DNA from 4 places in the Sideroxydans lithotrophicus ES-1 genome. Region 1 is predicted to be linked to each of the others. Evidence: riboswitches for the same ligand, from Rfam matches in the RefSeq annotation. Region 1 holds a riboswitch; each other region holds the start of a gene.

Region 1 (8,848 bases):
CATACTGACACTATTGCGCAGGAACAGCGTGTTCACCGCCAGCATGACTTTCTTCAAACCGAGCACAGAGACGGCCTGAGGGATGGAGCTGATGTTGCTGTTGCGCCGGAAGGCCGGGGAATTGGCCAGCTTCAGCACGGCTGCAGAGAGTCCCGCGTCGTTGCCAACCAGTCTGGATATGTGATTGAAATCCGGTTCTTCTTTGCGCGCTTCCGACATGATGTCCAGCATGATCGCCGGACAGGCCGGTAGCTGGATGCTACCGAGTATCTTTTCAGCGTTCACTGCGTTTCCGTGCATTTGTCAGTCCCGTTCTATAAAAGCGCAGCACTTTATCAGATATTTATGACGTAAATAAAACGCCCTGACCAACAGGGCGTCTCATCGATATCGCAATCAAATGCAGCAGAAGATTTTGCGGCAGACACTAGGAAAATAAAAACGGAGAAGGCATTCGCCCTCCCCGTTCTGTTAAATAGTCAAAGGAACCTGGTGCGGAATATCTTCCTGCCGGTTTCCCTTATCTTGCATCAGCAAGCTTGCCGATCTTTGCAGCTGAATTATTTTTGTGCCTGTTTGATGCTGTTTGAATCAGCAGGCTCTTTTTCTTTGCCGTCATTTTCCCACCACGACTGTGCCCTGTTTCTATCGAATGGCGGTAGCAATTCTGTTTGAATATCTGCGGCTTCTAGTGAAGCGAATGTCGACTTGAATTCGGGAACGTCTTCTTTTGATGCATCGACTACTGTTATGTCGAATGTGCTGCCAGACACGCCAGCTGCTGCCTGATCTATTAATGGAATCACCGAGCCGGCCCTGAACTCGTTGCCGACTCGCGGTCGCATCAGCGCATTCACTCTCCCCACATAAGCAATGGTCTTGGGTGGAACATTTATTTCCATCAGGAGAGGTACTTGGAAGAAGCCATTAAATGGGAAAGCATTAGCATTGCCGAAAACTGTCTTCATTTCATACTTTCCCGGTTCCAGCGCAAACCTTAACAGGAATTTGTTATGAACCTTTGAAGAAATTGTGCCTGAATCACCGTCCACCTGGAAAACTTGTCTTTCCAACTTGCCTTGCCCATCTTTCCTGGTGAAGTCGACCCATAAAGGATGCGGGACGTATCGACTGGGAGTTGGTCTTGCAAGGTCGAGGGTCATCAAGATGACCGATTTAGAACTCACATCTACATTTTTTGTCTGCTTGTTGACCGCCATCGGTGCCATGTTGGCACATCCGACCAAAAATAAGACCGCTATCCATGCAAATCTCCGCATCGTGTTTTCCCTTTTGTAGAATTATTTAACTTATAGTCACCTTGATCGAATGCACGATCAGTTGGATTTGAATCGCAGCCTTTTTTCAAACTGCGCAGGTCTTACGATCCAGTACGACGAAGAGTAGCAGCTATGTCCCTACCGACATATATGCCAAAAGATATAGACCTTCGCATAGTACGCGAGGCGAAAATAGTGGCTGAAACGGCTTGGCGATTTGAAGTTGGCTGCTTGTATTGAGGATGTTTCAGGAAAACTCGTTGCTTAGTTGCACAAGGCAGGCTGTGCAACTTCAGTGCAGTGCTGGTATCCCTCTTCCCTGATTCCACCAGTGGCATTCCGGTATGGGGCGAAGCATTCCTGGCTTTCCCGGTATTTCTTCATTTCTTGCTCGCACTTGCTTAGTTTACTTGTATCGTCCTGCTCGTTTTTTTGGGGAGGCGATGATTCGACAGGCTTGTCGTCCTGTTTTCTCAGCTCCCTGTTCCTGCCGTCGGCTTCTTCGGGTTTCCCGGGCGGTACCATCGAGTTGTCGATCAGCTTCACGCTTTCGGCCTGCTTTCTTTTTGCCTCGGCTGCCGAGTTGCCGTAATGGGTTTGGCCGTTCTCATCTTTCCATTTATACATATCGCCGCCATATGCAGCGGCAGAGCCGAAGAAAATGGAGAGCATCACAATGGCTTTGTTCAACATGGAATTCATGGGTAGCCTCCGGAATATTTTCATTCGTCTGAGTGTGATCATTGATCCACGGTGCTGGTGATCTTGTTGAGCTCTATCGTCGATAGTTGTTCGATGTTCAGGTACTGGTCGGTTACGTCCGTCTCTGCAGCGATCGCATTCTCGTTGCACCAGCGGCGCCATGCGTCCTTGCCGAGACGCGAGTTGCCCGGCAAGCCGATCAGACGATAATTGCTGCCGCTGCGTGTGATGGCAGTCATGGATTCACGGTCGAAGTCCTTGATCGGGCTGGACGCGCGGCCTAAACCGTTCTTTGCGTCATGCCCCCAGACATGGCGGCTGCGAGTGCCATCCGGCAGTTCGATCTCCATCACTCGCCACCGGCGCAGTGCGATCTCCCGGGAATCGTTCGGAACTTGCTTGTTCGGCATCGCTCTCCCCACTCCATGAATCCATGAGGGCAGGTTCGTAAGACACTTTCCCCTGCTCTCCCTGTCCCGCATCGCGTACTTCTGCGGTGCGAAGATTAGCAGCAAAGACCCTTCCAGACTATATGCCAAAAAAGATGCGCCTTTTGTTTCTGTGTAGCCCTGATTTGGCTGACGCCTTCGAAATTAGTATCGGCCTGCAAGCCAGTAAATACGGCGATCTTCAGGCAGCGACCATGTCGTAGGAAAGCTTGAGTATCAGCATGGCCAGCAACCACAGGAACAATAGCCGCACGAACCCGGCACCCCGTTTCATGGCGACCCAGGTGCCGGTGTACGCGCCCAGCATATTGAAGATGGCGATGGGGATGGCGATCTTGTACAGCACGTTGCCGGAGGGAATGAAGAACAGCAGCGCTGCCAGGTTGGTGGTGATGTTGACGAATTTGGCCGATACCGAGGCTTGCAGGAAGTCGAAGGAAAAGTAGCGCACGAACAGGAAAATGAGGAAGCTGCCGGTGCCCGGGCCGAACAGGCCGTCATAGAAACCGATGCCGCCGCCGATCAGCACGGACAGGATGCGTTCGCGCGTGCCGAAATGCAGGACATGCCGGATGGTGCCGAAGTCTTTTTTGTGGAAGATGTAGAAGGCCATGGCAACGACCAGCACCAGCACGATGGGGCGCAACCAGTGTTGCGGCACGAACGATACTGCGGCCGCACCGAAGAACGACATAACGAAGGCGCTGATGGCGGCAGGCAGCACCAGGCGCCAGGGGACGGTCATCTGCCCGAAATAAGAACGCGCGGCGACACTGGTGCCGCAGATCGAGGCGAGCTTGTTGGTGCCGAATATGGTTGCAGGCGGCGAGTTGGGAAAGGCATTGATCAGCGCCGGAATCTGGATGAGGCCGCCACCGCCGACGACTGCATCGACCATGCCGGCGCTATACGCAAACAGACATAGTATCGCGATATCCAGCATGGTCATGGCACCAGTTGCCGCTGTGCTTTAAGCCGGGCTGACTTCCTCGTCCGGGAAAGGCCAGACCGGCTCGGGGGGAGCGAGCGCGGCTTTTCTGGCTTCTGCCTCGGCTTTTTTCAGCGCAGCCGCGGCCTTGCGTGCTGCGGCTTCTTCCTGCTTGATGCGTTTTGCCTCGGCAGCAGCTGACTTGCGTGCTTCGGTTTCTGCTTTCTTCGCGGCGGCCAGTTCCTGTGCGGCTAGCCTGGCTTGTTCCGCGGCCAGTTTTCTTGCGACTGCAGCCTCTTGTGCGGCGATCCTTTTGGCTTCGGCTTCTGCCTTCTTGATCAGTGCTGCCTCCAGCGCGGCCTGTTTCCTGGCTTCCGCTTCAGCTTTTTTCTCGGCAGCTGCCTGCTGCGCGGCGAGCTTGCGCGTTTCGGCTTCGGCTTTCTTGAGTGCTGCCGCTTCCTGGGCTGCTTGCTTCATAGCCTCCGCTTCGGCCTTTTTCGCAGCGGCAGCCTGTTGCGCAGCCAGTTTGCGAGCTTCGGCCTCTGCCTTCCTGGCCTCTGCCTCTGCTTTTTTAAACGCCGCGGCTTCTGCGGCTGCCTGCTGCGCGGCCAGTTTCCTGGCTTCGGCTTCAGCTTTCTTTGTGGCGGCAGCTTCCGCTGCTGCTGTTTTCTTTGCTTCGGCTTCTGCTTTTTTTGCTGCCGCAGCTTGTTGCGCAACGAGTTTGCGCGCTTCGGCCTCTGCCTTCTTGGCTTTTGCTTGTGCCTTTTTCAACGCGGCAGCTTCTGCGGCTGCCTGCTTCCTGGCTTCAGCCGCAGCCTTTTTGGCCGCTGCTGCCTGCTGTGCGGCAAGTTTTTTGGCTTCTGCTTCGGCTTTCTTCAGGGCGGCAGCTTCTTCGGCAGCTCTTTTCTTTGCTTCGGCTGCAGCTTGTTTCAAGGCGGCCGCTTCTTCTGCGGCTTTTTTCTTGGCTTCTGCTTGGGCGATTTTGGCTGCAGCCGCTTCCTGTGCACGCTGTCTTGCCTGTTCCTTTGCCAACTCTTTGGCAGCGGCAGCTTCCTGTGCTGCGAGGATCTTGGCGACCCTGGCTGCTTCAGCATCTGCGCGTGCTTGTTCGCCAGCATCCTTGGCAGCGCGCATTTCCTGTTCGGCTATAGCCTGGTTTGCAACAGCTTCCTCATATGCGGCGCGTGCCTGACTGGCTGATTCTTCCTTTTGGGTGGCGATGAGCTGTTTGGCTTCCAGTATCTGTCTGGCTTCTGCCGCTGCCAGATTGGCTGCAAGCATGGATTTGTTGGCGAAGTTCAGAGTCTTTTCTGCCGCCGCCGAGTTCCTGGCTGTGCGAATCTCATCGGGCGTCAATTTAATTTTCTTCACCTCTGACATCTGAAATCTCCCTCGATCAAGTGGTATGAACTACATCCCGGCAAAGATACAGAACGAACGTTCTGGTGTCAATTTGGATTTCGATTTTTGCCGCCAGATGCTAGAACGCGGTGAGAACATGCCGAGAGAAGCTGGTATCAAAAGAAAGCGGGGAAGACTTTCGCCTTCCCCGCCCTGCAGTTTGCAAAGACTGTGCAGCCTTTCAGTTCAGGTCAGGCCGTCTTCCATAGTTCCCACCATTTTTTGGAGTTCGACATGAGCGCGAACTCGGCGGTGGCTTCGCGCTCCCATGCGGCGACAGAGAAACCGGATTGCTGCAAGGCTGCGCTGTATTTTGTGTCCACGCCCTGGATATGCTCCTTGAGCCAGGTCTTGAGGAAACTGAGCATCTCGAAATAGATCGGTTTGTCTTCGAGCATGTGTTTCCTGGCTAGGTCGTCGAGCTGGGCCAGCAGCTTTTTGTGTTCTGCCATGTGGGGTTCGAGGTCTTTGTATTTCGCCTGGCGCATCAGGCGCTCTTCCAGTGCGAAGTGTGTCTGCGTGTAGCTGACCAGCGCGTCCAGTATGCCGGCGATGGCTTTTTCTCCTTCGCGTTTGGATACGGCGACGAACAGCCGGTTGAGGATGTTGACCAGTTCCAGATGTTGATCGTCGATGGTTTTGATGTTGACGCTGTACTCCGGAGACCACTTAAAGAAGACTTCTTCGTTCGACATAAACACCCCTTGTTGATTGATATCCATTCTTCCAAGCAATACGCCATCCTGGCGGCATGCATGGAGATCCATGCTTCAGCGGTTGAAAGGGAAATATGCAAAGGGAGAGGGATGCCGGATGGAGATCCGATATCGCAGTCCCGCTGCCATAGCTTCCCTTAGGCCGGAGACTTTGCGTCCATACTTTTCAGCATGTTTGCCAAGTTGAAGAAATATTACAGCCATACCCATACAGGGTCAATTGCAATTGAACTGTAGGGCATTGGATCGATCGGCAGGGATTCGGATATGCGTGCAGGCTGCAAAGTCAATGATTACGGGCATCTTGGGTGTGTTTGGCATGCCCGGATCGATCGCTGCATCCGTGCGCTGGCGTACAGAGGATCAATCCGTTTCAAGTTGGATCACTTCTCCCGCTCGCCGCCAGCTTGTTCTGCTGCGCTGAAAAGATAGGGTTCTACCTTGGATGCTTCATTGCGTCGTTGCGCCGCAGCAAGAATTTTTTGCGCTTGAGCAACCGCCTGCGCGTCCTCTTTTTTGGTTGCGGATATGACCCACTGACCCAGGAAATATCCGCCGACTGCGCCGCCTACCGCACCAAAAAGACCAAATCCCCATTGCCCGACGACCATCGGGCCCACGTAGGCCGCGATCGCCAAAGGCCACGGTTGCTGTTTTGATTTATCGGTTGCCCTGGCTAGTTCTTCGGTTGCCGAGGCGACTGCGAGTTCGCATTGCTGCAGGTAAAGCTGGTCCAGTTCGCCAGTGGTGGTGATCAGTCGTTTCCTGAGTTCGAGATCGTCCACAGAGTAATAGGCATCCCTGAATTTATCCGGCGAACCACTTGTTCGCGCATGCTTCACTTCTTCAGTGATGTTCGCTTTTTTTTCGAGCACCCCGATCAACGCGCTCAGCTCCTTGATCTTCCGTTTTACCTCTTCTTCTCCCTCTCCCATTTGAAGCTCCTTTTAATTCTGTGACTGGATGCAGTGGCGTGCTTGTTCATCGGCACCGTTCGTGCATGCAATCTTACAGCAATGGGTATGGGTTTGCCTCGGACGATGCGTGATATCCGGTTATGTCATGGTCGATCGGGTTTGTACCCTGCATTCCATCTGCGCAGGGCTTCAAGTGTGCTTGCGACATGCTTGCCCGGTTGCAAATCTGTATAGGTATAGATGATCTTGCTGTCCGGTGCGATCACGTATGATATCCGGTTGGCATATTCAGGCTTTGCGGCAAGTATCGCATCGTAGGATTTCATGATGCTCTGGTCTGCGTCTGCAGCTACCGGGAATTTGCTGCGGCATTCGCTGACCGAGAATTTGTTCAATTTCTCGATATCGTCATGAGATACGCCGATCACAGTCGCGCCCAGGGCCTTGTATCGTTCTATGGCATCGGCGAAATCGTGTGCTTCGATGATGCAGCCCGGCGTAAAGGCGGCAGGATAAAAATACAGGACTACCGGGCCCTTCTTCAGCTCATCCGCAAGCGAATATGTGAATACTTTGCCGCCCAATGAGGCCTGAGTGACAAAGTTGGGCGCAGCTGCACCGACATTCAATGCCGGATATGCAGGCATTGAAACAGCCAAAACCAGGACCACGACTGCGAAATATCTTCCCATCACAGACTTCCTTCATGCCTTCTTGTAGTGTAAGGCAGAATCCGCGCCATTCATTGCCGCTTTCAGCGACTCATACTTTTCCCGTATTTCGTGCATCTTCGGGGATGTCGGAGGCTGGTTTACCTCCGACCTTACTCTGCTGAGCGGGGTGTTATCCGCAACACGCCGGTATATGTGAGGTGCAACGTATGCAGTGGGACTGATCGACATGATGCCTCCATAGCTATTGCTTTGATGCAACTGCATGACTCTAGGTTTGCAGTTTAGATCTTGATTGTTCCATCAACGACTCCACCAATTCGTCGAAACCATCCAAATGACTCGGAAAACTTAGCTTCTTCCTGTCATCAAAAGTTATGACGGCGACCCGCTCACCCTTGGCAGGCCAAACATTGATTGCCGCTATTTCGGAAACAAGGTATTGGTCATGCTTGTTCAAATCCACAACAGTGATGCGATCGCCATCGATGGTTAATGAATACCGGTAAGTGTGAACAGCTCTGGCTACGATATAGAGAAACAAAGGTGCGAACAGCAGCCACCCCCACCACTTTGGCTCTGTGCCGACGTACAAGGCAACCAGCATGGCCAAAGCTGCGGCAATTTCCAGATATGCCAATCGTTTTGAATATCGATATCTCATACGATGTTTTAAAACCAGTCATATACGAATATCCGCGATTGAAGCCGATCCATTCCGATCGTCGGAATGGCAACGTTGTGGTCTGTGATTACATCAAGTACCGAGGAATCTTCTCTGAGTGGGAACTATGAAAGTTCGCCAAGCGCAACGGGAATCATTCCAGTTATCGAGAATAATACGCTTACCAAAGTATCATGGTCAACTTTAATGGCAGCATGGAATATGCCCGAATTTCCACCTTGGCATGCACTTTGGAAGTCTGCTGCATCAAGCTGTTTTATTTGAAGTTATAGTCTATTCCAAATGAGATTTTGAGGAGATTTTCTGACGTCGTGGTTGCCGGACTGATCGGGTCTGAGACTTTTACCCGAATGAATCCGTCCATACCAACTACCCAAAAAAATTGCCTGGCGAACTCATATTTGTATCCCACGCCAAGCAGCAGACCTGTGCCGGATGTCCGGCTTGAATAAGTGCCGCCGCCAATCACATAAGTACCCTCGGTCTTCGTGGAGGATCTGAAGAGGCCGATTTTGCTGAACGCCCTGTGCTTTCCGCTGATCCCTTCCAGTATCGCCGCCGCATGAACTGCAGTGGCAGTATGCTTCCAGTTTCCGGTGGAGGTCGTGAAGCCTGCAGTGGCTGTCGTACTGCCATTGATGTAGCCGAGATTGTCATAGCCGGCTTCCCAGCCAACCACGCCGCCATAACCGCTCCATAACCATTGCCCGCCGTGTATCCCGAAGCCAAAGGCATTGCTGTCCTGCTGCGACCGGTATGAACTGCAGTTAAAGAAGCAATCCTCGGATTTTGCTTTCCAATAAACGATGGGAGCGATGTCGCTTCCCACGAAGAAACCTTCAGCTCTGACATTCAACGCCAGACTTGCCGACAACATGACGAGCATCAAGACCGATTTTTTCATTTCCCTCTCCATTGGAGCCGTTAAACAATAAATCAAATCCTGCTCTCAAGCTTTCATTCGGCGGAGCATCCCCCTATTTCTGCGTTTTGACGATGCTCATCGCGGTCGCCACCATTGATCCCATATCTGCCAGATTGCCTGGCAGGATGAGAGTGTTGCCTTCCTTGGCAACGTTTCCGAATGCTTCGACATATT
Region 2 (5,461 bases), 650 kb from region 1:
TGCAGAATCTGCCCGCGAATGTTTGATGCGGACTCCCTTGTTTTCGCGGCCCGCGCGCGCAACTGTCCGCACGCCCCTTCGATCTCCTGTCCTGCCGAATCGCGCACCCTGGAGTAGATGCCTTGCCCGTTCAATGCATAAGCCATGGCCGCGATGCGTTCGCCCGAGGGGCGGCGATAGGTGAGGCCGTCGACTTCATTGAAGGGGATGAAATTCATGATCGCGTACTTGCCCTTGAGCAGCTGGACTATGCGCGCAAGCTCGGCGTCGCTGTCGTTCACGCCCTCGATCAGCGTCCACTGGTATTGCACCGGATAACCGGTGGCACGCGCATATATCTCGGCACGTTCCACCAGCTCTTCCACGGGAATGCGCGGTGCCTGCGGCAGCAGCCTGGTTCGTAGCACCTCATCGGTGGTGTGCAGCGAAAGCGCGAGTGCCGGTTTCACCGCAGCAATTGAAGATTGCCTTTCACGGTTGCCCCCTCTCCCGCAAGCGGGATGACCAGCGACTTGGCCATTGTTTTCTGATGGCCTAGTCGAATGGTCAGTAGTTCCACCAGAGGGTTGGGGTGAGGGCTTGTGAGTCAGTCCTTCCATCAGACGCTCGAACACGCGCAGATCGCCCACCGTCGAAAGCACCAGGTTCTTGTGCCCGATGTTCCCTTGCGTGCCCAGCAGCTCGATCGCCTCCAGCACGTTGTCGAGATTGTGTGCAGGCTCGCCCATGCCCATGAACACCACCTTGCTCACCGCGCGGCGTTTGCGTGCCAGCACCACTTGCGCGACGATCTCGGCGCTGCCGAGCTGGCGCAGCAAACCGTCGCGGCCGCTCATGCAGAACACACAGCCCACGGCACATCCCACCTGCGTCGAAACGCACAGCCCGCCGCGCGGCAGCAGCACGCTTTCCACCATTTGGCCGTCGTGCAGCTCGATCAGCAAGCGCGCTACTTTCTCATTATCAGAATGCCGATTCAGTTCCCTCTCCCCCTGGGAGAGGGGTAGGGTGAGGGTGTCCGGGTGTTCGCTCTTCAGCCGGGCCAGCCCATCCAGTTCCGCTTCGATGCCCGGCAACTCATTGCGCAATGCGAGCGGAAAGAACGTCTCGGCCGGGCTGCCCTTCCTGTCGTACGAGCACACCTGGCTCCAGCCGCGCAGCAGACGGTCTTCGTGGCACGGCTTGGCACCGAGATCGTACAGGCGTTGGCGGAGATGGGAGATGCGCATGGGAGAGCGAAAAGCGTGTATCAAAGATGGTATGCAAATAACGACCGGGGATCCGTGAACATTTTAACCCAGGTAATGGAACTGCCCTACATGGTGCAGCTATGGCAAAGAAAAAACCCGGCAATGCCGGGCTTTCTCGTCAGGGCTATCCGGGCAGGGCACGTGATTCGCTTAGCTGACTGTTCCTGCAAGGTCTATCCTGCGTGAGAACTGGATGCTTTGCTCCATGGTGGAAGTTTCCTCGGTGCTCGCTTTCAGTTTGCGCAATGTCTCATCGCCTATCCGGTTCGACAGCGAACCTTCCGGTTCCCAGAGCAACTGGAACACCGCCAGCGCATCCTGCTTGCCGCGGAATGATGCGCGGGTGATGGGAATCACCTTGCCATCGAATTCTTCAGGCAGGACATCGATGACATCCTGCGTGGTCAAGGTCTGTTGTGCCCTGGTGATCGATGCGACGCGTGCAGCGACGTTCACGGTGTCGCCGAACACGTCGTTGGCCTTGAGGATGACATCGCCGAAATGCAGACCGATGCGGACCGCGATGGGAAGCTCGCCGCCGGGCTTTTCCGTGTCGATCGCAAGATGCATGGCGCGGGCAGCCTTGGCCGCCAGCATGACATTCGGGAATGTGCACATGATCTCGTCGCCGATCGTCTTGATCAGGGTGCCCTTGTGCTTGGCGACCTCCTGTTTCAGCAGGTTCAGCGTGCTCGTGATCATGTTCAGCGCCGCTTCGTTCCCCATCTGGTCATACAAGGCAGTGCTGCCGCAGATGTCGGCGAACAGGACCGCCATCTTCCTTGTCTGCTGGGCCGAATAGACAGCGCGATTCTGGATGGCCATGTTCTGGGTATCGGCGTAATGCAGGATCTTGGCGATGCGCGCGAACCTGAGTTTCAAGGCCACGTCGATGGGCGACAGACCGAGGTGGTTCTTGATCCTGAGTTTTGCACCGTGGATCAGCAACAGCAGCACGACATCCACATTGCCTTTCTCGATGGCAAGGAAGATCGGGATCTGCCCGTCCTGGCTGAAATTGACCTCCACATCGGAGATCAGCAATTGATGCAAAGCGGCAAAATCGCCGTTCGAGATGGCGGCGAGGACCGACGCCCGGGATTCGAGGGTATCGCGCAGGTGGCTGACCGCCATTTGCACTCCCGTTGCTTCGGCTCCCGGCAATCCAGCGTAGCTTTGTTCGGCAACCGCCTTGCGTAGTGCCTTCTGCCGGTCATACAGCTTGTACAGCAAGGCAATCACCACCAGCACACCCGAGGCTATGATGAACGCGGTACGGCTGATGCCGAACTGGGTAGCCAGCTGGTCGGGCAGGTTCGCGCCGATGGCCAATACCGAGACCGTGAGGAACAGCATCAGCCTGAGGTAGCGGAACAGGGCAATGAAGATCGTCACCGCCAGTGCGGCCAGCAACAGGTTGCGATCGATCACGTTCCCAAACACGCTTTCGGGAAGGTTGGCGCCGAACGCCATCAGCGAAACGATGACCAGAAGCCAGACGTCGCGACTCTTGAAATTTGCTTGCATGAAACCCTCCTGTATCCGCTCGCTCTATCGGACAGGAGAGACACAAGGTTTTCGGCTGGACTGAGCTAAGGTACTAACGGGAACCACTCCAAGGGCGGTGGCTACCGGCAATCCCGCTGTCATAGGGCTTTGCAGACCCCTTAGACCGGAAACTTTGCGTCCCTACCTTTCAATAGGTTTGCTATTAGTTTACTGCTGGAGGTCATTATCATCCGGTTTCTTCCGAAAAGGCAAGCAAGTTAAAGGGATATTACAGTTCTGCAATAATTGCCCGCCGGCTACCGCAAAGACAGCAGTGCAGCCGCCCGGGCAACGCATGACTAGCCCCTGCTGTGAGTGTGTTCATCCGCTACAGGTTTGGCGCTATCATCCGACCCTTGAATTCGGGAGCTCTGCTCATGCATACGCGCAAGCCAATCAACATCCCCGTCGTTGCCGCCTCGCAGGAAGACGCCATGAACGACAGCGCCTGTTCCGGCAAGGAGATCGTCGCACTGATGGTGCTGGGCGACAGCATGGCGCCGGAGTTCACCGAGGGAGAGATACTGGTCATCGAGATGGGCGCGCCGGTATCGGATGGCTCGTTCGTGGTCGGCGAGGCAAACGAGGAATTCATCTTCCGCCAGCTCAGGCGCGGCGACCATGGCGGCTGGCAGCTGCATGCGCTCAACCCGGCTTATCCCGATATCGCCATCGCCGGACTGGATACGATCAAGGGCGTGGTCACCCACAAGAAGAAGCCCGGCTCGCGCAAGTCGGTCAAATACTACGACACGCAAACGGCCCACTGACCCGGCATCCGTTCGCCATGCGGCACCCTCAGGCGGCGAACACCTTCAGCAACCAATACATCAGCGCCGCCCCCACAAATACCCCGGCAACGAAGATGCGCAGTGAGATAGAGGCGCTCGTTTCCGGTTTGGCCGTTTCCTCCGCTGGTTGTATCGCTTCCCACTCGCGGATTATCCGCATCGCCTCGGCGCGATCAGCCTCTGCGACCAGCACGCGCACAAAGCCCATCGCCGCAAGCTCGCCGATGCCGCCCTGCAGATACTCCCCTTCGATACGTCCCGAGATGCCGTGCTGTTCGAGCAGGTTCAGGACCATGTGGGCATCCAGCCCGGAGGAAGCTTCAAATACGCTTTGCATATGGGCACCTTAAAAGATCCAAGTTTCTCGGCAGTTGCAGGGCGCGCCTGCACACTCTACTCGACTAGACTGCAGTAGCCGTCATTCCGGCGAAGGCCGAAATCCAGTGTATACAATCAACTGGACACCGGCCTTCGCCGGTGTGACGACTTATTCGGTGCTTCATTGATTATTCCTGCCAGCACGCCGTTCGACGGGCGCATTGAACTTTGCAATATTGTCCTCGGCCAGTTTGATTGCGGAGATGTCATGCACGATGGCCAGGAATCTCTCGCCATCACCCTCCGACTTGATCAGTTGCAGGTTCACCTCCACCGGATAGTTGCTGCCATCCGCGCGCACCTGGATGGTCTGGTAAGTGATCGACTCCTGCTCGCCGCGGCGCAACTGTTCGAGCCTCACGCCAAACGATTCGATGCCCGATTGCGGATGCAGGGCAAGGATGCTCTTCTGTTGCAGTTGCTCCAGGGCATAGCCCAGGTCATCCAGCGCCCGGTCGTTTGCGTAGGTGATCTGCAAGGTACCGGTATCGAACATGAAGATCTCGTTCGGGCTGCGTACGCGCAGGGCATGTTCGTAGTGGTGGCGCAGTTCCTCGCGGCGCTTTTCCTCAGACCAGGCCCGGCGGTGTTGCCGCAGGCCATAAAAAGCGAACGCACACGCCAGCACCAGCGCCATCAGGAAGTAGGGCGCATGCATATCGTGCCACCATGCCGCCTTGATCTCCGTCACCGGCATTTCGACATACAGCGTGAGCGGATAGTGCTGCAGGCGGCGCAGCACCAGCAGACCCGTGGTCTTGCCGTTGTCGCGTATCTCCACCTGCCCTTGTTGCGGATGGTCGTTCGCGCGCAGGTACTCGGCCATCGCACCCGTCACCGGCTTGCCATAGGTCTTGTCCAGGCTGGCTGCATCCGGCTCGGGATAGCGGCTCACCAGATACCCATCGTCGCGCACCAGACCCAGCGCGGTGATGCGGGGGGTGATGGCGTCCATCCAGTAGCGTTGCATCATGTCCACCGGCAGGTTGGCGCTGATGATGTAGGCCAGCTTGCCTGCCTTGTCGGTGATGGCATAGCGTGCCGAGACGACCCAGCTCCTGTCTATATTCCCCGTCACCGGGCGACCAACCGCAAAGGGCGAACCTTGTTGCAACTCGTCGCGTATCTGCTTGAACACAGGCTCATGGGCGAGCGTGGGCAGGTCCGGCCGGTTAGGCGTTTCCCCGGTCAGCAATATCTGCCCATCGCCGCGGATCAGCATCACGTTCTCCAGCTCCGTGTGCAGACCCTGAAACCGGCTCACCAGCGCAAACGCACGGTCAAGGTCAGCCTTCTTGCCGGTGACGACCAGATCCGCGCCCAGGTTCTGCATGCCGATCTGCAACTGGGTGAAATAGATATCGATGGAGTTCCCGCTCAGCGCGGCGATCGTCGCCAACTGGCTGGCCTGCTCGGATTTGGCCACGCGCCAGGACTGCGCGACAAGCAAGGCGGCGTAAGCCAGCAGCGCAACCACCAGCAACGTTGCCGAAT
Region 3 (8,848 bases), 440 kb from region 1:
GCTGGAACGCGGGTCGGAACTGGACGGCATGATGAACGGGAACAGCGATACCCCGGCGGTGCCGATGATGCCCAGCATGCCCAACGAAGAGCTGACGAAGGCGGTCAGCGGTTTGTTGAACCAGGCAGCTGCGATGGCCAGCAACCCGCCGGCGAAGCCGATGGCGGGAACCAGCTTGGCAGCCGGATACAGGGTGTAGTTATGCAACCATGCACCGGCCTGGGTGACCACGGTCTTGTCCAGCGGGTTGGGCAAGGCATTGCCGTCGATCACGCTGGTGATCACATAACCCTGGATGCTGTTCGCCAGCCAGATGCCGGCAAGTGCGAAGGTGACCAGTGTGAGTGCGCCGAACACCAGCGAGGCGGTGCGCACGCGGCGATACACATCCCCTTCGGTGCGGATCATCAGGTAGTTCGCACCATGCGCGGTGATCATCGCCGTGCTGACGACACCGGTGAGCAGCGCGAACGGGTTGAGCAGGGCCCAGAAGGTGCCGGTGTAGAACGAACGCAGGTCATTGTCGAAGTGGAACGGCACGCCTTGCAGCAGGTTGCCGAACGCCACGCCGAAGATCAGCGGCGGGACGAAGCCGCCCACGAACAAGCCCCAGTCCCAGGTCTTACGCCAGGTCGGGTTCTCGATCTTGCTGCGGTAATCGAAGCCTACCGGGCGGAAGAACAGCGCCCACAGCACGGCGAGCATGGCCCAGTAGAAGCCGGAGAAGGCAGTGGCGTAGACCAGCGGCCAGGCGGCGAAGATGGCACCGCCGGCGGTGATGAACCACACCTGGTTGCCGTCCCAGTGCGGGCCGACGGTGTTGATCATGATGCGGCGTTCGGTGTCGTTCTTGCCGGCAAAGGGCAGCAGGGTGCCGACGCCCATGTCATGTCCGTCCATGATGGCGAAGCCGAGCAGCAATGCACCGACCAGCAGCCACCAGATGATTTTTAACGTTTCATAATCGAGCATGGTTATCTCCTAGTTCAGATAGTGGCGGTTGCGGTTTGTTCGGAGTGGTAGCGTCCGGTACCCAGGCTGCCCGGTCCCTTGCGCGCGAACTTCACCATCAGGTACATCTCGATGACGAGCAGTCCGGTGTAGAACACGACGAAGCCGGTGAGCGATCCGTACAGGCTGCCTACCGACAGGCTGGAAGCCGACAGATGGGTAGGCAGCACGCCGTAGATGGTCCACGGCTGGCGACCGTATTCAGCCACGAACCAGCCCAGTTCGGCGGCGATCCACGGCATCGGGATGAACAGCATCGCCCAGCGCAGCAGCCAGCGCTGCTTGAGGAAGGTGCCGCGCACCGTGTGGTACAGCGACAGGCCGAGCAGCAGGGCGAAGGCAAAGCCCAGCGCGACCATCACGCGGAAAGACCAGAACAGCGGTGCGACGCGCGGCACCGTGCTGTCGACAGCCTGCTGGATCATTTCCGGTGTCGCCTTGGTGACGTCCTCGGTGTATTTCTTCAGCAGCAGGCCGAACCCCAGATCCTTCTTGTGGTCTTCGAACACCTGTTTCGCTGCGACATCGTTCTTGTTCTTGCGCAGTTCTTCCATCGCGTTCACTGCGAGCAGGCCGGACTCGATGCGTTTGCGGTTCTTCTCCTTGATCTCGGCGATGCCCGGGATCTCCTTGCTGAAGCTGCGCGTGCCGATGATGCCCATCACATAGGGGATCTGTACTTCAAAGTCGTTGCGCTGTTCCTTCTCGTTGGGGATGGCGAACACGTTGAACGCGGCCGGTGCCGGTTCGGTATGCCACATCGCTTCCATGGCCGCCAGTTTTGTCTGTTGCGATTCGGAGATGGTGTAGCCGGATTCGTCGCCGAGCACGATCACCGACAGCGCGGAGGCGAAGCCGAAGGCGGCGGCGATGCGGAACGAGCGGCGTGCGAATTCGATATCGCGTCCCTTGAGCAGGTACCAGGATGAGATGCCGAGCACGAACAGCGAAGCGGTGACATAGCCGGCGGAGACGGTATGCACGAACTTGGCCTGTGCGGTGGGGTTGAAGATCACCTGCCAGAAGTCGGTGAGCTCCATGCGCATGGTGGTGTAGGAGAACTCGGCGCCCACCGGGTCCTGCATCCAGCCGTTGGCGATCAGGATCCACAGTGCCGACAGGTTGGAACCGATCGCGGTGAGTATGGTGACCATGAAATGCTGGCCCTTGGTCAGGCGGTCCCAGCCGAAGAAGAACAGGCCGATGAAGGTGGATTCGAGGAAGAACGCCATGAGCCCCTCGATCGCCAGCGGTGCTCCGAAGATGTCACCGACATAATGCGAATAGTAGGCCCAGTTGGTGCCGAACTGGAACTCCATGGTCAACCCGGTGGTCACACCGAGCGCAAAGTTGATCCCGAACAGTTTGCCCCAGAATCGGGTCATGTCTTTGTAGATCTGTTGTCCGGTCACCAGGTATGAGCCTTCCATGATGACCAGCAGGAAGGTCATACCCAGGGTGAGAGGAACGAACAGGAAGTGATACAGCGCGGTGACCGCAAATTGCAACCTCGAAAGGTCGACCAGTTCAGTGCTAATCATGCATCCTCCTCATGGTGTCGTAGTGTTGTGAGTCTGGGTTCGCAGAACCGCGCTGCTGACCTGTTCCGGTGTCAGCGTGCTTTCGCCGCCGCTGAAGAAGATCCACCAGATGGCCAGCAATCCGGCGAGCTTGATTGCGGTCACGATGGCGATCTTTCTGGCAAGCGGTTGCTCGTGAAAAAGTTTCATCTGCGCTCAAAGGTTAGTTTCCCCGCTGACCCTAATGCAGTATCTGTGCCATCGACCGGCACATGTTTTTAATGCCTTGTTAATGAATGGTTTTAATTCGTTTGAATATGGATTCTGGTGGGCAGCGATAATTGCGGGCATGTCAAAAATGGCAGCTCATTCTGCTAGAATGAATAAATAACTGACATATTTGTTAAGGTAATGATTCATGAGCCATAGTTCTATTTCCGAGCTGATGTCCTATCTCGATACGCTGGCGGAACCACGCATCGTGCTCGATCGGAGCTACAACATCATAGGCGCCAATCGCGCCTATCTCAGTTATTACCATGTGGGCGATTTGCCCATCGCCGGACGGCATTGCTATGAAGTGTCCCACCGCTATAAGCGTCCCTGCGACGAGGAGGGCGAGTCCTGTCCGCTCAAGTCCAGCCTGCAGAGCGGACAACCGCATCGGGTGTTGCACATCCACCACACGGTGCGCGGGGACGAGCATGTGGACGTGGAGTTGACGCCGATACGCAACGCGGAAGGAGAGATCGAGTATTTCGTCGAGATGATCCATACCGTGCGTGCCGGCAGCGCTTTGCCCGAAGGGGAGTTGGTAGGACGTTCCGCAGCGTTCAACCGGATGCTGGAACAGGTGACGAGAGTGGCGCCGTCGCAAGCGGACGTGTTGCTGCTGGGCGAGTCCGGCACGGGCAAGGAGCTGGTGGCCCACGCGGTGCACGACGCCAGCAAGCGTGCGACGGGGCCATTCGTCGCGGTCGATTGTTCCAGCCTGCCCGAGAACCTGTTCGAGAGCGAACTGTTCGGCTATGAGAAGGGTGCATTCAGTGGCGCGAACCAGCGCAAGCAGGGACTGGTCGAAGCCGCCAGTGGCGGTACGCTGTTCCTCGACGAGGTGGGCGATATCCCGCTGGGTTTGCAGGTGAAACTATTGCGGCTGCTGGAAACCGGCACCTATCGCCGGGTGGGGGGCGTCGAGCCTTTGCGCTCGGATTTTCGCCTGGTTGCGGCTACCCATCGCGACCTCAAGAAAATGATCGCCGAGGGAAGTTTCCGCCGCGATCTGTATTACCGCATCAGCACTTTCCCGATCCTGCTGCCGTCCCTGAGCGAACGGATGGAGGACTTGCCGTTGCTGATGGAGGCCTTGCTGAAGCGCATCAGTACCGATCATGCGATGTCTATCCATCCCGCCACGCTGCTGTGCCTGTCCAAATACGATTTTCCCGGGAACATCCGCGAATTGCGCAACCTGATCGAGCGTGCGACGCTGCTGGCAGACGGCGATGTCCTGCTGCCCGAACATTTTCCCGATCCTTGCGAAGAGAAGCAGGATTCATTGCACTCTGGTCAGAGCTTCAGCCAGGTCATGACGCTGGAGGAGATGGAAAAGAGTTATCTGGAATGGCAGGTTCGGAATTCAGGGCTGGGCCGCAGGGAATTGGCAGAGCGGCTGGGGATAGGCGAACGGACCCTGTTCAGAAAATTGGGCAAGCTGACCAAGATATGAGTTATTTATGGAATTTGAAAATATGCCTCTTGCAACTGCAATGAAGATATCCGAACCAGGCTATGACCGGGTTTGCGATGAACGGGATATTTACGAGCGTCTGCTGCCTCTCGAAGATGCGGACATCCTCGAGCTCGGCTGCGGCAAGGCCGAAAAGACCTTTGCCATCGCAGAACGCGGAAAGGCAAACAGGATCGTTGCGCTGGAAGTCGACGAGATCCAGCACGCAAAGAACCTGCAGCGCAAAACTCCTTCCAATGTGAGTTTTCAACTTGGCGGAGCGCAGGCGATCCCGGTCGGCGATCGCTCCTTCGATATCGTGTTGATGTTCAAGTCGCTGCATCATGTACCGCTGGCGCTGATGGATACGGCGATGGCCGAGATACATCGAGTGCTGAAACCGGGCGGGATGGCGTACATTTCCGAGCCGGTCTTTGCCGGGGAATTCAATGAGATCCTCAGACTCTTTCATGACGAGCAGGCCGTGCGGGCAGCCGCTTTCGCCGCTGTTGAGCGTGCAGTTGCTGCTGGCAGCTTCGAGCTGGCGAGTGAGACCTTCTTCGATACGCCTGTCCATTTTGAAAACTTTGAACAGTTCGAAGAGCAGATATTGAAGGTGACCCACACACAGCACCGATTGGCACCGGAGCTCTACCAACAGGTAAGGCAGAAATTCATGCATCACATGAAAACTGATGGAGCGAGCTTCAGGACACCGATACGGGTAGACTTGTTGCGCAAGGTCTGAAGCGCAAGAAGCAGGCAATCAGGTACATTCCGGCATATCGTATACGACTGCAACGAGGATCGGGCATGCAAAATACCATTGAGATATCGGGCAAGAAAGTGCTGGTGGAATGGAGTGCGGCTGCGGATAAGCAGATGCGATCGCTTGCCGAACCGTTGTGTGTCGAGATGGAGCTTTACTTCAGTTGCCTGATCAGAAAAGCAGTTCGTTTCGGCGGAAACGCGCATTCGGGAAACTTTACTTTGGCAGCCCCGAAATTGTCAATCGGGTTTCGACCGGTGATGACAAAGATCTGCCGCGTCAGCGATGTCGAAGGAGCTCCGCCACTGGAAGATTTTCCTATCGTCAGGCCGGAGGCCTTCGTGCCGAAACGGCTCGCCATCGACTACCGCAGCGGGAAATCGCTGGGCGAGTTCTTCCTGGACAAATCCACGGTGGCATGATGCATGGCCGGTCACCTGGCACGGAAGCGGACAAGAGCAAGTTGTTCATGAAATTCCAATAACTCCAGACATCTTCCAATTGAAATCATTAGGCAACACCTTGCGGCGCTGGAACATGCGTCGAATTCTGCGGCGGAATCCGATCCCTCAGCATATCTGGCACAGTGTTACCCGCCATGCTGTAGTGTTGCACGAGCTGGATGCAGTGCAAATGGCACACCTGCGCGAACTGGCGACATGGTTCTTGCATAGCAAACAGATCAATGGGGTGCAAGGCCTGGATGTGACATTGCCCATGCGTGTAACTGTGGCTGCCCAGGCCTGCCTGCTGATCCTGAATCTGGATGTCGATCATTTCGACAATTGGGTTGAGGTCATTCTTTATCCCGGTGCGTTCCGGGTTCATCATGAACAGGTGGATGCCGTGGGCGTGGTGCATAGCGAAGCAAGCGTGTTGTCCGGCGAATCATGGTTGCGCGGACCGGTGATCCTGTCCTGGGACGACGTGGAGCGGGATACCCATGATTGCCAGACGGGGCGGAATGTCGTGCTGCATGAGTTCGCGCATAAGCTGGATGGCCTCAATGGAGCTGTGAATGGCATGCCACCATTGCGTAGCGGCATGAGCAGGAAAAGATGGGCCGAGGACCTGGGGGCAGCTTATGCAGTCCTTTGCCGGCAAGTGGCGGCAGGCGATCCTGCCTGCATCGACCCTTATGCTGCCACCAGCCCGGCTGAATTCTTTGCGGTTGTGAGCGAATATTTCTTTGCGGCACCGGCCATTCTGAAAAAATGCTATCCGGATGTCCACAGACAACTGGAGCTGCTTTATCATCAGCCGGTGTCGCGTTGAGCCATCGGCAGTTCAGCGGGAGAGCGATATGCACGAGCGCTATCCTGTTCGGATGCCTGATGCGGAATTGAACTACTGAAAGAGAGAGTCACATGAGATTTTTGCCCGGATCCCCAGCACAGATAGCCGGCTATCTGTCGCTGCTGAGCGCATCGCTGGTTGTTGCCATTTGGCTCATTCTTCTGTTTGCGGCCATACCGTCAAATCTGACTGTCGCAGAAGCAGTCATCGACCAGCTCCATTTTGTTTTCTCGGCAGAAAACCAGGCGCGGTTGAATTTCATCTGGCTTGCCATCCTGCCATTGTTATCTATCCTGATCGGCAGTGCATATTTGCTGAAACTGGCGCGTTCAAAGGCGATTGCAGTCTTCCTGTTTGCGGCGACCTTGTCGATTGGATTGATTGTGCTCGCTTTCAATCCATTCAGTCTGGCGATCATTTTTCTGCTGCCGGCATTCTGGGGGTGGAAATGCATCGAAGCATTTCAGGACCAGCCACGGACAGGCAGCTGAATATGGCCTGAAAGCCACACTCGCAAGATATTGACATTATTGGCGGATCGAATGGCGGGTTTGACAGTTCCCGCCCGATAACCATAGAATCCAGGCGCAATCGTTGATTTACACATCAACGCCTGCAAGGGCAAACCCGTCGAAAGGCGGGGACGCAAAGTTTCCGGGCTAAAGGACATGTTCCTATTCGACATCAGGTCGAGTGCCAGCGGGGCTGCCAGGTAATCTGATCCATTTCTCTTTATCGATCGGCATTCTGCTTGCGCGGATTCTTTGCGTATAACCTGAGGAGTTTTATTAACGAGGTTTATATGGCAGTGGATACCCGGAAATTTTCTTGCAGACAACAAGATTCGTCGATTGATTATCGCAGCTGTCGATCTGGAAAACTGCATCACAGTGGCATAGGGAATATATCGGTCGAGGCATTTCCATCATGACGCGATCAGAACTGATACAACAGCTTGCTTCCCGTCATCCCGAGCTCACCTCAAACGACATCGAGATGAGTGTCCGCCTCATCCTGGATAAGATATCCAGCGTTCTGGAAAACAAGGCAAGAGTCGAAATACGCGGATTCGGAACCTTTGCGACCCTGCATCGTCCGCCGCGCAATGGACATAATCCCAAAACAGGCAAGGTGGTCAAGGTGCCTGCCAAATATGTGCCGCATTTCAGGGCGGGCAAGGAATTGCGTGTACGAGTCAATCACGGTAACTCCAGCATCCGTTAGGTATCGCTTATGGGCATAACGGTAGCACCAATGAATTACACATCAGTGAAGTCAGGTCCGCCCGACATGCATCAGATGCTTTCGAGGCTGGCATAATTCATCATCATGGGACGCCGCAATCACTACCACGTATATGTGATCGAGCTGTCGAAGGACGTTCTTTACGAGGGCAAGTTCAAAAGATGCAATCCCGGTTACATCATGGGCAAGCCTTGTGTCTACGTCGGCATGACAGGACTGGACCCCGATGTGCGTTTCGACAAACATAAGGCAGGCATCCAAGCCAATCGCTATGCCAGGGAGTTCGGGCTGCGCCTGTTGCCAGACCTTTATGAAGCCTATAACCCGATGTCCTATGATGAAGCGTGCAACAAGGAGGTCGAACTGGGGATCGATTTGCGCTCCGCAGGTTTTGGAGTTTGGCAGGGATGAACCGCAGCCGCGGGACTTTCCACCCGATATTTCTGCTGTGCGGAAATTCCAGATGCGACTATAGGGCGGAACTCAACTTGTGCGAGCCTCGATAGCCAGGTCTATGGAGGCAATCAGATTCCTGATCTGCTGGTTGGCCTGAGCCAGCAAAGATTCAATATCGCCGAGTGATCCATTCTTGATGTTGTTTTCCAATAGTTCAGCCTGCTGTTGCAGTGATTCTGCGCCAAGAGTGCCGGCTATTCCCTTGAGAGTGTGTGCCAGTCTTTCAGCAGTTTTAGCATCGCCAGCCGCCAGTGCTGCCCGGATCTGGTCGGCAGTACTCAGTTGATTGACTCTGAACTTGTCGAGCAATGAATAATACAGGGCAACGTTTCCTCCTATGCGACGTACGCTAGTAGCCACTTTGACACCAGGCAAATCAGGTAAGGCTTCTGGCGCAGAAATTGCGGCTACGGGTGGAGGTTGGACAGTTTCAGCTTTCCGGGCAGGGCGCAGCCATTTGGCAAGCGTGGCCACCAGCCGGTCCGGATCGAGAGGCTTGCCGATATGGTCGTTCATTCCTGCTGCCAGAAAAGCATTTTGCTCGCTGACATATACGTTGGCGGTCAGGGCGATGATCGGCAGAGTGGCAAACTTCGGGTTCTTGCGGATTTCGCGGGTGGCGGATATCCCATCCATCACCGGCATCTGCATGTCCATCAACACTCCGTCGAACTGTTCTTCGTTCAGGCGTGCAATCGCTTCCTCCCCATTCTCGGCAACCGCAACCTTGATTCCGAATCCCTCAAGCAATTCCTGCGCGACTTGCTGGTTGATTTCGTTGTCCTCCACAAGCAGTAAATGTGCTCCGCGAACCTGGGAAAC
Region 4 (8,848 bases), 430 kb from region 1:
GTATTGCCGCTGGTGGGCTCCACAATCTCCTTGCCCGGCCCCAGCAGGCCGCGCTTTGCGGCATCGTCGATCATGGCCGCACCGATGCGGTCCTTCACCGAGTACGCCGGATTGCGCCCTTCGATCTTGGCCAGGATGGTCGCCTTCGCACCATCGCCCACGCGATTCAATCTGACGAGCGGCGTCCGCCCGATGCTTTGCGCGTTGTCTGCATACAGATTCGACATGCTTGTTTCCTTCGACTGGATTCACGATGGTGCGAGTCTAACCAAACACCGGTGTTTTATGAAATGGTCTATCGTTGTATATATATAGCCGTTAGATGGTGCAGTCCACTCTTCTACTAGCGGGCATTGCCCATATGTTCCAAAGTGTCGCTGCCAGAGAGTCTATGCCATCCCGCTAAGGCATTTCCAGAAATCCGCCAGCACGAAAAGTCAGCACCAACGTATCGCGATGGCCGCCGTCGGCCGTCGGCTGGATGGGGGTGGACTCGTGGATGACTCGATGGTCGTCCAGCAACAACAATGTCCATGGCTCGCTCAGGGTGAAGCGCTGTCCGTGCGGCCCATTGGCATCGAAGATGCGACTTTCGCCGCCGCTGACGTTCTCGCGCCCAACCAGCAGGATGGCAACGAAATCCACGCCGTCTCGATGTGCGCCTTCCGGTGTCGGACGGCCGATCCCGTGAGTGGTGTCGATGCGGAACTGGTGCGCTTCAACGTACCAGGGACGCTCGCCTTTGACGTCAGCGCAGACGCGCGCGATGTTGCGCAGCAATGTCGACCAGACCGGTTGCGCAACGGTGTGCGCAGCAAGAGGTTCGAACAAGCGCAGCATCCCGCCGTGCAGTGCGTTGTATTGCAACGGCTGGTAATGCGGACGATGCGCGACCTGGGTCGCAGACTGGCCGTCCACGATGAAGCAGGAATGCCTGCGGCGGCGGTAACGTCCGCCGTCCTTAAGAAAGGTATCCGGCGGCAGATCATCCCAATCTGCTTTAAGAGATTCCAGCACAGACAGCGGACAACCAATAAACGATGCCAGCCCGGTTGGACTCAGCACGCCGAAACCGTGACTCCGTAACGCGTCGGCAAGATGCGAAGGTTCGATGTAACTGGGCGCGAGATTGGCGGTGGGCATGGGAAAGCGTTCGGGGTTCGGTCGAGGCCGATTCTACTTCAATAACTCCTGCAGGACAGGAACGTACGCCCGATCCCGCCTCTACGCTGCCGCAGTGCGACGGGACGGGAACATGGATATGCTCACACCGCCGAGCACCAGCAGCCCGCCGGCAAGCTGTGCCGTGGTTGGCAGAGTGCCGAGAACTCCGCCGACCAGCATGGCAAAGACGGGGACAAGATTGATGAAGATCGCCGTACGCGCCGCGCCGAGCCGGGCGATGCCAATGCCCCAGAACAGGTACGCCAACACCGTGCCGCCAACAACCATGACTGCCATCGCCAGACTGGCTTTGCCATCGAGCTCACTCATGTGGGCATCACTGCCGAGGGCGACCGAAGCCAGCAGGATCGCTCCTGCCGCCATGACCCAACTGGTATTGGCGATGGGCGAACCTTGCGGCATATAACGGCGGACAAGGACGTTGTACGCCGCCCAGCACAGATTGGCGGCCAGCATCAGCAAGTCGCCATGCGCAAAGTTCAATGACTCCAGCTTGTTCATATTCCCTTGCGAGATGACCACCGCCACGCCGATCAATGCGACCGGCAATGCAACCAGATGCCGGCTGGTAAGGCGTTCGCCCAGGAACGCAACTGCCAGCAGCGCGGTAAGCAAAGGATTGGTCGCCATGATGAGTGCGGCACTGTTAGCCGAGGTGGAGCGCAGCGCATAAAAAAAGAACAGGTTGAATCCGGTTATCCCGACAGCTCCGAGCAACAGGTAAACTCCGGCATTGCGTTTCAGCAAACCCAGCAGTTGTTCGCGGCGCACGCCGGCGATGATGAACATCAAGGCGGCCCCCAGCACGAAGCGCATAGCCGCTGCCCACAATGGCGGCAAGTCGGCCAGGATAGGCCCGGCCAGCACGAAATTGGCTCCCCAGAAAAATGCAGAGGCGGTAACAAGCAGGTAGACGGTAGTGATTCCCATGATCAGTTCCAGTAAGATTAATTCGGATGGCACGACTCTAATGGCCGGCGCCTTGGATCACAAGCTAGACTTTATTGAGGACACATTAAGGAAAACTAATGGCACGCCATCTTCCACCGCTCAACGCCTTGCGATTCTTCGAAGCAGCTGCTCGCCATCGTTCATTCATCCGTGCTGCGGAGGAATTGCATGTCACCCCGGCGGCAGTCAGCCAGCAGATCAAGCTGCTGGAGGATCATCTTGGCGTTGCCCTGTTCAATCGCGGCAAGACGCTGGTCCTGAACGAATCGGCCCATGATGCATTGCATCTGGTCTCGGACGCCTTCGATCAGCTCGAGCGGGCCATGCTGAGGGTGCGCTCCGGCAGCATCGCCGGACCGCTGACCATCTCGACCCCGCCCGTATTCGCGGCACGCTGGCTTATTCCGCGCTTGAATGATTTTTACCTGCGCTATCCGGATGTGGAGGTCCATTTGCTGGCCACACGACGCATCGTCGATTTTTCGATGGAGGAAGTGGATATGGCGATCCGCTTCAGCAGCGATCCCCATCCCGGACTGAGCGTCGAGCGTTTGATGCCGGAATGGATAGTTGCCGTGGCCACGCCCGAGCTGGCAGCATCCATCAAGACTCCCGCCGACCTGCTGCATGCCGATCTGATCGAGGACGACTGGCACATCATGCGCGGCACGTTTCCGGAATGGAAAACGTGGCTTGCCGGGCTGGGAGTGGTCGACGCCCCGCTGAATGTCCGTCGTTTTGGCGATGCCGACCTGGCGATCCAGGCCGCAGTCAACGGCCTTGGTGTCACCCTGGCATGGCATAGCCTGGTGCAGAACGACCTTGGCTCGGGCAGGCTGGTACAAATATTGGGACACAACATAGCCAGCGACCTGAGTTATCAACTGGTGATGCCCAGGAACAAGAGCATGTTGAACAAGGTGGCCGCTTTCAGGGCATGGCTGTTTGAACAGGCAGCCGATCCGGCAGCATGCTGAATATGCCGGAATCGACTGGCGATCTCGGAAAAAGTTCGATTTCTCTGCAGTCATCCATTGCAAGCAGAATGAACAGATGCAGAATGCATGATCGACAATGGCGGTATTATCCGAAACGTGACCATTACCCATTGCACTTACATTACCAGGCATAGACCCGAACTCCCATGTCCACCTTGCCCGAACTGAGAGAGTTAGAACGAATCCTGGAACTTGGAAAAGATCGTCTCGAAGCGCATATCGAATGCGAAGTCAGTGCCGGAAATAAATGTTTCCCCGTCTACCGGCTGACCTTGGGCAACCCCGATCCAAAGTTGCCTGCGATTGGATTCTTCGGTGGCGTCCATGGCCTGGAACGTATCGGCACGCAGGTGTTGTTGTACTTCCTGCGCAGTTTGCTCACTCGCCTGGAGTGGGACAGCAGCATGCACCATCTGCTGCAGGACGTGCGCCTGGTATTCATGCCCCTGATCAACCCTGGCGGGATGTGGCAATCGACACGCAGCACCCCCCGGGGGGTGGATCTGATGCGCAATGCGCCGGTGGAGGCAACAGGCGGAGTTCCCTTCCTGCTAGGCGGTCACCGCATCAGCCCGCACCTGCCCTGGTATCGCGGTGCTGCAGGTGCCGAGATGGAAAGCGAGAATCTGGCGTTGTGCCGTACCGTGCAAGAGGAATTGCTGCCCCGTCCTTTCAGCATCGCCGTGGACTGCCACTCCGGCTTCGGGGCGCGCGATCGCATCTGGTTTCCGCATGCGCATAGCGTGCATCCTATCGATCACCTGGCCGACATCCTCAGGCTGGAGGAACTGTTTCAGCAGACCCATCCCAACACCAGATACCTGTTCGAGCCGCAGAGCGTGCAATACCGCACGCACGGTGACATATGGGACTATCTTTACCTGCAGTCGCAAAACGACAGAAACAGGACTTTTTTGCCGCTGACGCTGGAAATGGGTTCCTGGCTGTGGGTGAAGAAGAACCCTCTCCAACTCTTCTCTCGTCACGGCATATTCAACCCATCCGTGGAGCATCGGCTGCACCGGGTATTGCGCAGGCATGCCGTCTGGCTGGACTTTCTGATGCGCGCTGCCGGCGGCTACGACAATTGGCTGGTCAAAGGCCCCACCCGGCTTCGCATGCAGGAGCGTGCAGTGATGCGCTGGTACAGACGATGACGACCTGGGTTCTTTTGCGGGGCTTGATGCGCGAAACGCGCCACTGGGGCGAGTTCCCCATGCTGTTTCAGGATGCAGTAGGTGCACGCAACATCGTCACCCTGGATTTCCCCGGCAATGGCAGCCTGCATGCACACACCAGCCTCAACAGCGTGGCAGAGATGGCGCACCATTGCCGCGCGCAACTCAAGCAACTCGGGTATGCGCCACCTTACCGCGTGCTCGCCCTTTCCTTGGGCGCAATGGTGGCAGTGGAGTGGTGCAGGCTTTATCCGGATGAATTGGAAAGGCTGGTATTGATCAACACCAGCCTGGCACCGAACAACCCCTTCTACCACAGGCTGCGCCCGGCCAATTATCCGGCTTTGTCGAGTTATCTGATGCTTGGCTCTGCCGCTCGGCGAGAGCGACTGATACTGCGCCTGACCAGCACACAGAATCGCTCCGCACAACAGCGCACGGAATTGCTGGAACAGTGGACAGGATATGCGCGGGAATGTCCCGTCACGCGTGCGAACATCTTGCGCCAGTTGCGGGCCGCCGCCTCATATCGTGCCGCACCGGCGGCTCCTGCCGCCCCTGTGTTGCTGCTTGCGGCGCAGCGAGACCGGTTGGTCAATGTGAAATGCTCGCTCACTCTGGCGAAACAATGGGACTGCACCGTCAAACTGCACCCGACAGCGGGTCATGATATACCGCTGGATGACGGCTACTGGGTGGCTCAGCAAGTCAAGGAATGGGTGAAGGAAACGGACGACATCGACAAACAGGCAAGATAAGCTGTTCGTGATCCAACAAGAAAATGCACAAAATGCCAGGCAATGAAGGCCTGCATCAGACCTCGATCAGTCAAGCCCCTCGCCAAATCTCGGCATCGGTACGCCTGTTTTCAACATCGCCAGTCGCAAATGCTGGTCTGCTCGCACTATAAAGAATCTCTTCGGTCTGGATGAATTTCATCTTCGACTGCGCCACCTCCAACGGGGTCTTGCCTGTTGCATCCTTCATGCGGAAATCCGCGCCGTGTCCGACCAGTAAACGCACGATGTTCGGGTATCCCTTCTCGGCAGCCAGATGCAAAGGAGTCGTGCCATTCAGGGTGAAGTTGACGCTTTCATCCTTTTCCAACAGGCATTGAAGCGTAGCCTGGTCTCCTTTTGCGATCGCTGCCATCATGGTTTGACGCATATCGGCGATCTCTGAAGCAAGTGCCGTCTGGTCTGTAGGCAACAATTTGGCCACGCGGTTCAGCAGCGTAAGCGCAACCAGGATGCCTAGCGATACCAGCAACGCCGTCTGGCTGATACCCAACGCTGCAGCCAGCCCTTCGGGAAGATTCGCGCCGATAGCCAGAATGGAGATCGTCAACAACAGCAGTATCTGCAGATATCGGAACATAGCCACGACAATCAGGGCAGTCAGTGCGGCCAGCAATGCTTTTCTGTCAACCACATTCCCCAGCAAAGAATCCGGCAGGTTGGCAAGGAAACTCATTACTGAAGCCGCCAGCAATATCAGCACTTCACTTGATTTGAACTGTACTTTCACAATGACCTCCCTCTATCGATGATCAATTGCCTGCATATTCCGCACTATAGTCAGTTGAAATGGCCTATTCCGCGAGGCTGCTCGGTCGTCCGGGATGGCTTGGGGAGGCGCACTGGAACCTGCTGTTCCATCATATTGACGCTCCATGAAGCAACATCGCTGGAGCAATCAGAAAGGATTTGGCGGCCCCGCTATCAAAGGTTTTTTGCCTTAGACCGGAAACTTTGCGTCGCTGCTTTTCAACAGGTTTGCCTTTATCAATACCGACATGCCAGAAGCATTGCAAATCGGGCGGCCACATTTACATAAAATCCCGGTTATTGCAAGAAGGCCCCTTCGTACAGGCTCGGTTTTTCCAGCACGTTGGACTATATTCAGGAAAAAACATGCCTGAAGAGCCGCCCAGGAAAACTTGAGAACCCCTTCATGCAGAAATTCATTCATGCGATCGAAACAGTTTGCTCCGCAAATAAAAAGAGGCGGCTCTCACCGCCTCCATGTAACCCCGTTTTCATAGTTCACATATCAGGAAAAACTAACCACGCTGGCGATGCTGGCAATAGCCGTAGCCGCTGCTGCTAGCCAGCCCAAAACCGTCCTGAACGTTGTATCTTCCCGTTTGGTATTGTTGCTGTCTTGATAGGTCATTTTGAATCTCCTTTATATCTTCGTCAGTAATTTGACGCTACGAATTGCCCTGAAAGACCAGGACGACTCTCAGACTGGAGACTCCGGAATTAATTCTACCGTTCATCATTTTTTGCGTTGCCGTTGGTCCGGCTTGTTCGAGATGCCATCATTAACGGCATTGTATTTTTACCCGTTAACGCCGAGAATGTCCTTGAATCCTGGCCCAACGATATTGCCTGCCTGAGGTTTTGATCGAGATCATAATTTAATAAGGAGATCATTATGGACAATATAGAAGAGTCTGGCGCACAGCCTACTGTGCTAGTACGTCCCACCATATTGGTGGTAGATGATGCAGTCGAGAATCTGATGATCATGGAGTCGATTTTGGCGAAGGAATATTCGCTGAAAATGTTTAATCAGGCCAAAGATGCTCTCGATTACGCATATACCAATCCTCCCGACCTGGTTTTGCTCGATGTCATGATGCCCGATATTGACGGGTTCGAAGCATGTCGCCGACTCAAAGCGAAACCGGAGCTTGCGGATGTCCCTGTTATTTTCATCACCTCGAAGAATGAGGACGAATATGAAGAGATGGGGTTTTCGGTCGGCGCCTCGGATTTCATTCACAAACCCATTAACGCCCCGATAGTGATTGCGCGCGTTAAAACGCATCTGAAAATCAAGTTCGTGATGGATTACCTGAGGAAAGAAAATGCCCGCTTGCAAGGCAGCGCAAAACAGTCATCTTCCGAACTGGTTGAAATCATGAAGATGCTATGGGGCAGCCCGTTCATTAAATTCTGACAGGATGTCAGGCGGAGCAGGCCAGTGAAGTTGCAATCCCGAATAATGAAGTGTCTTTACAGCTCAACTGGCCTGATAGTGTCGACGACTGGAGGTTCATAAGGTAGCAAAGGTCTGATCCGGACATTTCATTTCCACCGTCGCGCGACACAGGCAAGCCGGATCTTTCGACATATTGTCTATGCATAATTTGCCGGGCACGCGCAAACTCCGGGGACATATTGCGAACCGCAATGAATATTCCGATGATTTGAGCATATTGAACAAGTTTCATATATCCAAAGATCCGGCTTGGCCGAACCCTGCATGTGAGGTTATTAAAACTGACTTGAGCAATCAAACACGGTTTTTTGATATCAAGGTGACCCTTATGCCAAAAAAATATTGCCTCGCAATCCTTCTCATGATTGCTGCAGGAACTTCCGTTGCAGAAGCTGCCCCGAAAGATAAACCGACAAGTGCGATTGAAAATGGCGGGACAAACCAGGCCTCCGCTCCTGCCACTAATACATTATCAGACCAGCCGATGTTCAAGTTCGGCGGATTCGGGACATTAGGCCTTTCTCATTCCAGCCTCAACCTGGGAGACTATATTCTGGATAGCACCATGCCCAAAGGGACGGGGCGCAGCAGCGAGTGGTCGTCCAGCAATAACAGCAAAATCGCTGCGCATCTGAATGCCAGCTTTACGCCCAGTGTATCGGCTGTTCTTCAGGTCATATCGGAATATCACGCCGATGGCACTTACCGGCCGGAAGTGGAATGGCTGAACGTAAAATACTCTTTCAACCCGAACACCTACGTGCGCGCCGGACGAATAGCCTTGCCGACTTTCATGAATTCCGAAAATCGCGACGTGGGCTACAGCTATACCTGGGTATATCCACCAGTTGATCTTTATCATCAGCAATCCATACCGAGCAGCGATGGCATTGATGCCATGTACCGCTTTGAGATCGGGGAAGCGAGCAATTCCATCAAGGCAATCTTCGGGAGAAATACGTTAGAAAGACCGACCAGCATCACCACTTCGAAGGATATGTGGGGCATATTCGACAATCTTGAATATGACGAGGCAACGTTTCATCTCGGCTATCAGGAGCGCCTGTCATCCACCCAGTCGGCAACAGCCCTCCCCGGGGTGTGGAACAAGAACAAGGATTTATCGGTTGGCGCAAGTTACGATCCGGGCAACTGGTTCGCCATGTCGGAGTGGATGCAGCGCCGCTCGACATACAAGGTCGGTGCAATGTATGTCAGCGCCGGTTATCGCATCAACAAATTCACGCCGTATTTGATACACAGCCAGAATAGCCGCGGCTCCTTTTTGCAGTCATCCCCTCCGCCAACCGCGACATTGTTGTTATTGTCAGATAGATCGCAGAGCACGAACAGTCTGGGAACACGCTGGGATTTCATGAGAAACTACGACCTCAAGGTGCAGTATGATCGTATAACGCTCAGCGACAGCTCGAACGGCTACCTTATAAACGTGCCGGCAAACATAACCCTCTACGGAACGACATTTCATGTAATTTCTGCAGTCGTCGACTTTGTGTTCTAGTGCCG

The links. Region 1 has a riboswitch for cyclic di-GMP ahead of SLIT_RS07830 (bacteriohemerythrin). Riboswitches for the same ligand answer to the same signal wherever they lie in the genome.
Region 2: linked by a shared signal. The riboswitch ahead of SLIT_RS15320 (adenylate/guanylate cyclase domain-containing protein) and the one ahead of SLIT_RS07830 (bacteriohemerythrin) in region 1 are both predicted to bind cyclic di-GMP.
Region 3: linked by a shared signal. The riboswitch ahead of SLIT_RS05770 (integration host factor subunit beta) and the one ahead of SLIT_RS07830 (bacteriohemerythrin) in region 1 are both predicted to bind cyclic di-GMP.
Region 4: linked by a shared signal. The riboswitch ahead of SLIT_RS15115 (ankyrin repeat domain-containing protein) and the one ahead of SLIT_RS07830 (bacteriohemerythrin) in region 1 are both predicted to bind cyclic di-GMP.

What each region holds. Positions count from the first base shown of each region.
Region 1 covers NC_013959.1:1,570,199-1,579,046, forward strand. Annotated here, with positions in the region: gene SLIT_RS07800 (HDOD domain-containing protein) at 1-300, opposite strand, end outside; gene SLIT_RS07805 (hypothetical protein) at 561-1,229, opposite strand; gene SLIT_RS07810 (DUF4124 domain-containing protein) at 1,545-1,982, opposite strand; gene SLIT_RS07815 (hypothetical protein) at 2,021-2,392, opposite strand; gene SLIT_RS07820 (sulfite exporter TauE/SafE family protein) at 2,613-3,380, opposite strand; gene SLIT_RS15200 (hypothetical protein) at 3,402-4,739, opposite strand; gene SLIT_RS07830 (bacteriohemerythrin) at 4,952-5,455, opposite strand; cyclic di-GMP riboswitch class I at 5,586-5,666, opposite strand; gene SLIT_RS07835 (hypothetical protein) at 5,860-6,411, opposite strand; gene SLIT_RS07840 (peroxiredoxin) at 6,537-7,085, opposite strand; gene SLIT_RS07850 (hypothetical protein) at 7,336-7,704, opposite strand; gene SLIT_RS07855 (hypothetical protein) at 8,006-8,653, opposite strand; gene SLIT_RS07860 (SPFH domain-containing protein) at 8,727-8,848, opposite strand, start outside.
Region 2 covers NC_013959.1:2,224,303-2,229,763, reverse strand. Annotated here, with positions in the region: gene SLIT_RS10990 (RNA methyltransferase) at 1-1,229, opposite strand, end outside; gene SLIT_RS15320 (adenylate/guanylate cyclase domain-containing protein) at 1,401-2,777, opposite strand; cyclic di-GMP riboswitch class I at 2,881-2,970, opposite strand; gene SLIT_RS10980 (S24 family peptidase) at 3,176-3,568, shown strand; gene SLIT_RS10975 (putative signal transducing protein) at 3,597-3,926, opposite strand; gene SLIT_RS10970 (PAS domain S-box protein) at 4,089-5,461, opposite strand, start outside.
Region 3 covers NC_013959.1:1,129,975-1,138,822, forward strand. Annotated here, with positions in the region: gene cydB (cytochrome d ubiquinol oxidase subunit II) at 1-972, opposite strand, end outside; gene SLIT_RS05735 (cytochrome ubiquinol oxidase subunit I) at 987-2,552, opposite strand; gene cydP (cytochrome oxidase putative small subunit CydP) at 2,562-2,741, opposite strand; gene SLIT_RS05745 (sigma-54 interaction domain-containing protein) at 2,950-4,260, shown strand; gene SLIT_RS05750 (class I SAM-dependent methyltransferase) at 4,301-5,008, shown strand; gene SLIT_RS05755 (hypothetical protein) at 5,074-5,451, shown strand; gene SLIT_RS05760 (M90 family metallopeptidase) at 5,567-6,304, shown strand; gene SLIT_RS05765 (hypothetical protein) at 6,397-6,816, shown strand; cyclic di-GMP riboswitch class I at 6,936-7,038, shown strand; gene SLIT_RS05770 (integration host factor subunit beta) at 7,253-7,549, shown strand; gene SLIT_RS05775 (hypothetical protein) at 7,655-7,981, shown strand; gene SLIT_RS05780 (response regulator) at 8,054-8,848, opposite strand, start outside.
Region 4 covers NC_013959.1:1,141,214-1,150,061, reverse strand. Annotated here, with positions in the region: gene cysK (cysteine synthase A) at 1-227, opposite strand, end outside; gene SLIT_RS05825 (2OG-Fe dioxygenase family protein) at 403-1,143, opposite strand; gene SLIT_RS05820 (DMT family transporter) at 1,225-2,115, opposite strand; gene gcvA (transcriptional regulator GcvA) at 2,214-3,113, shown strand; gene SLIT_RS05810 (M14 family zinc carboxypeptidase) at 3,281-4,291, shown strand; gene SLIT_RS05805 (alpha/beta fold hydrolase) at 4,288-5,070, shown strand; gene SLIT_RS15115 (ankyrin repeat domain-containing protein) at 5,141-5,839, opposite strand; cyclic di-GMP riboswitch class I at 6,018-6,102, opposite strand; gene SLIT_RS16260 (hypothetical protein) at 6,365-6,487, opposite strand; gene SLIT_RS05795 (response regulator) at 6,752-7,279, shown strand; gene SLIT_RS05790 (hypothetical protein) at 7,461-8,843, shown strand.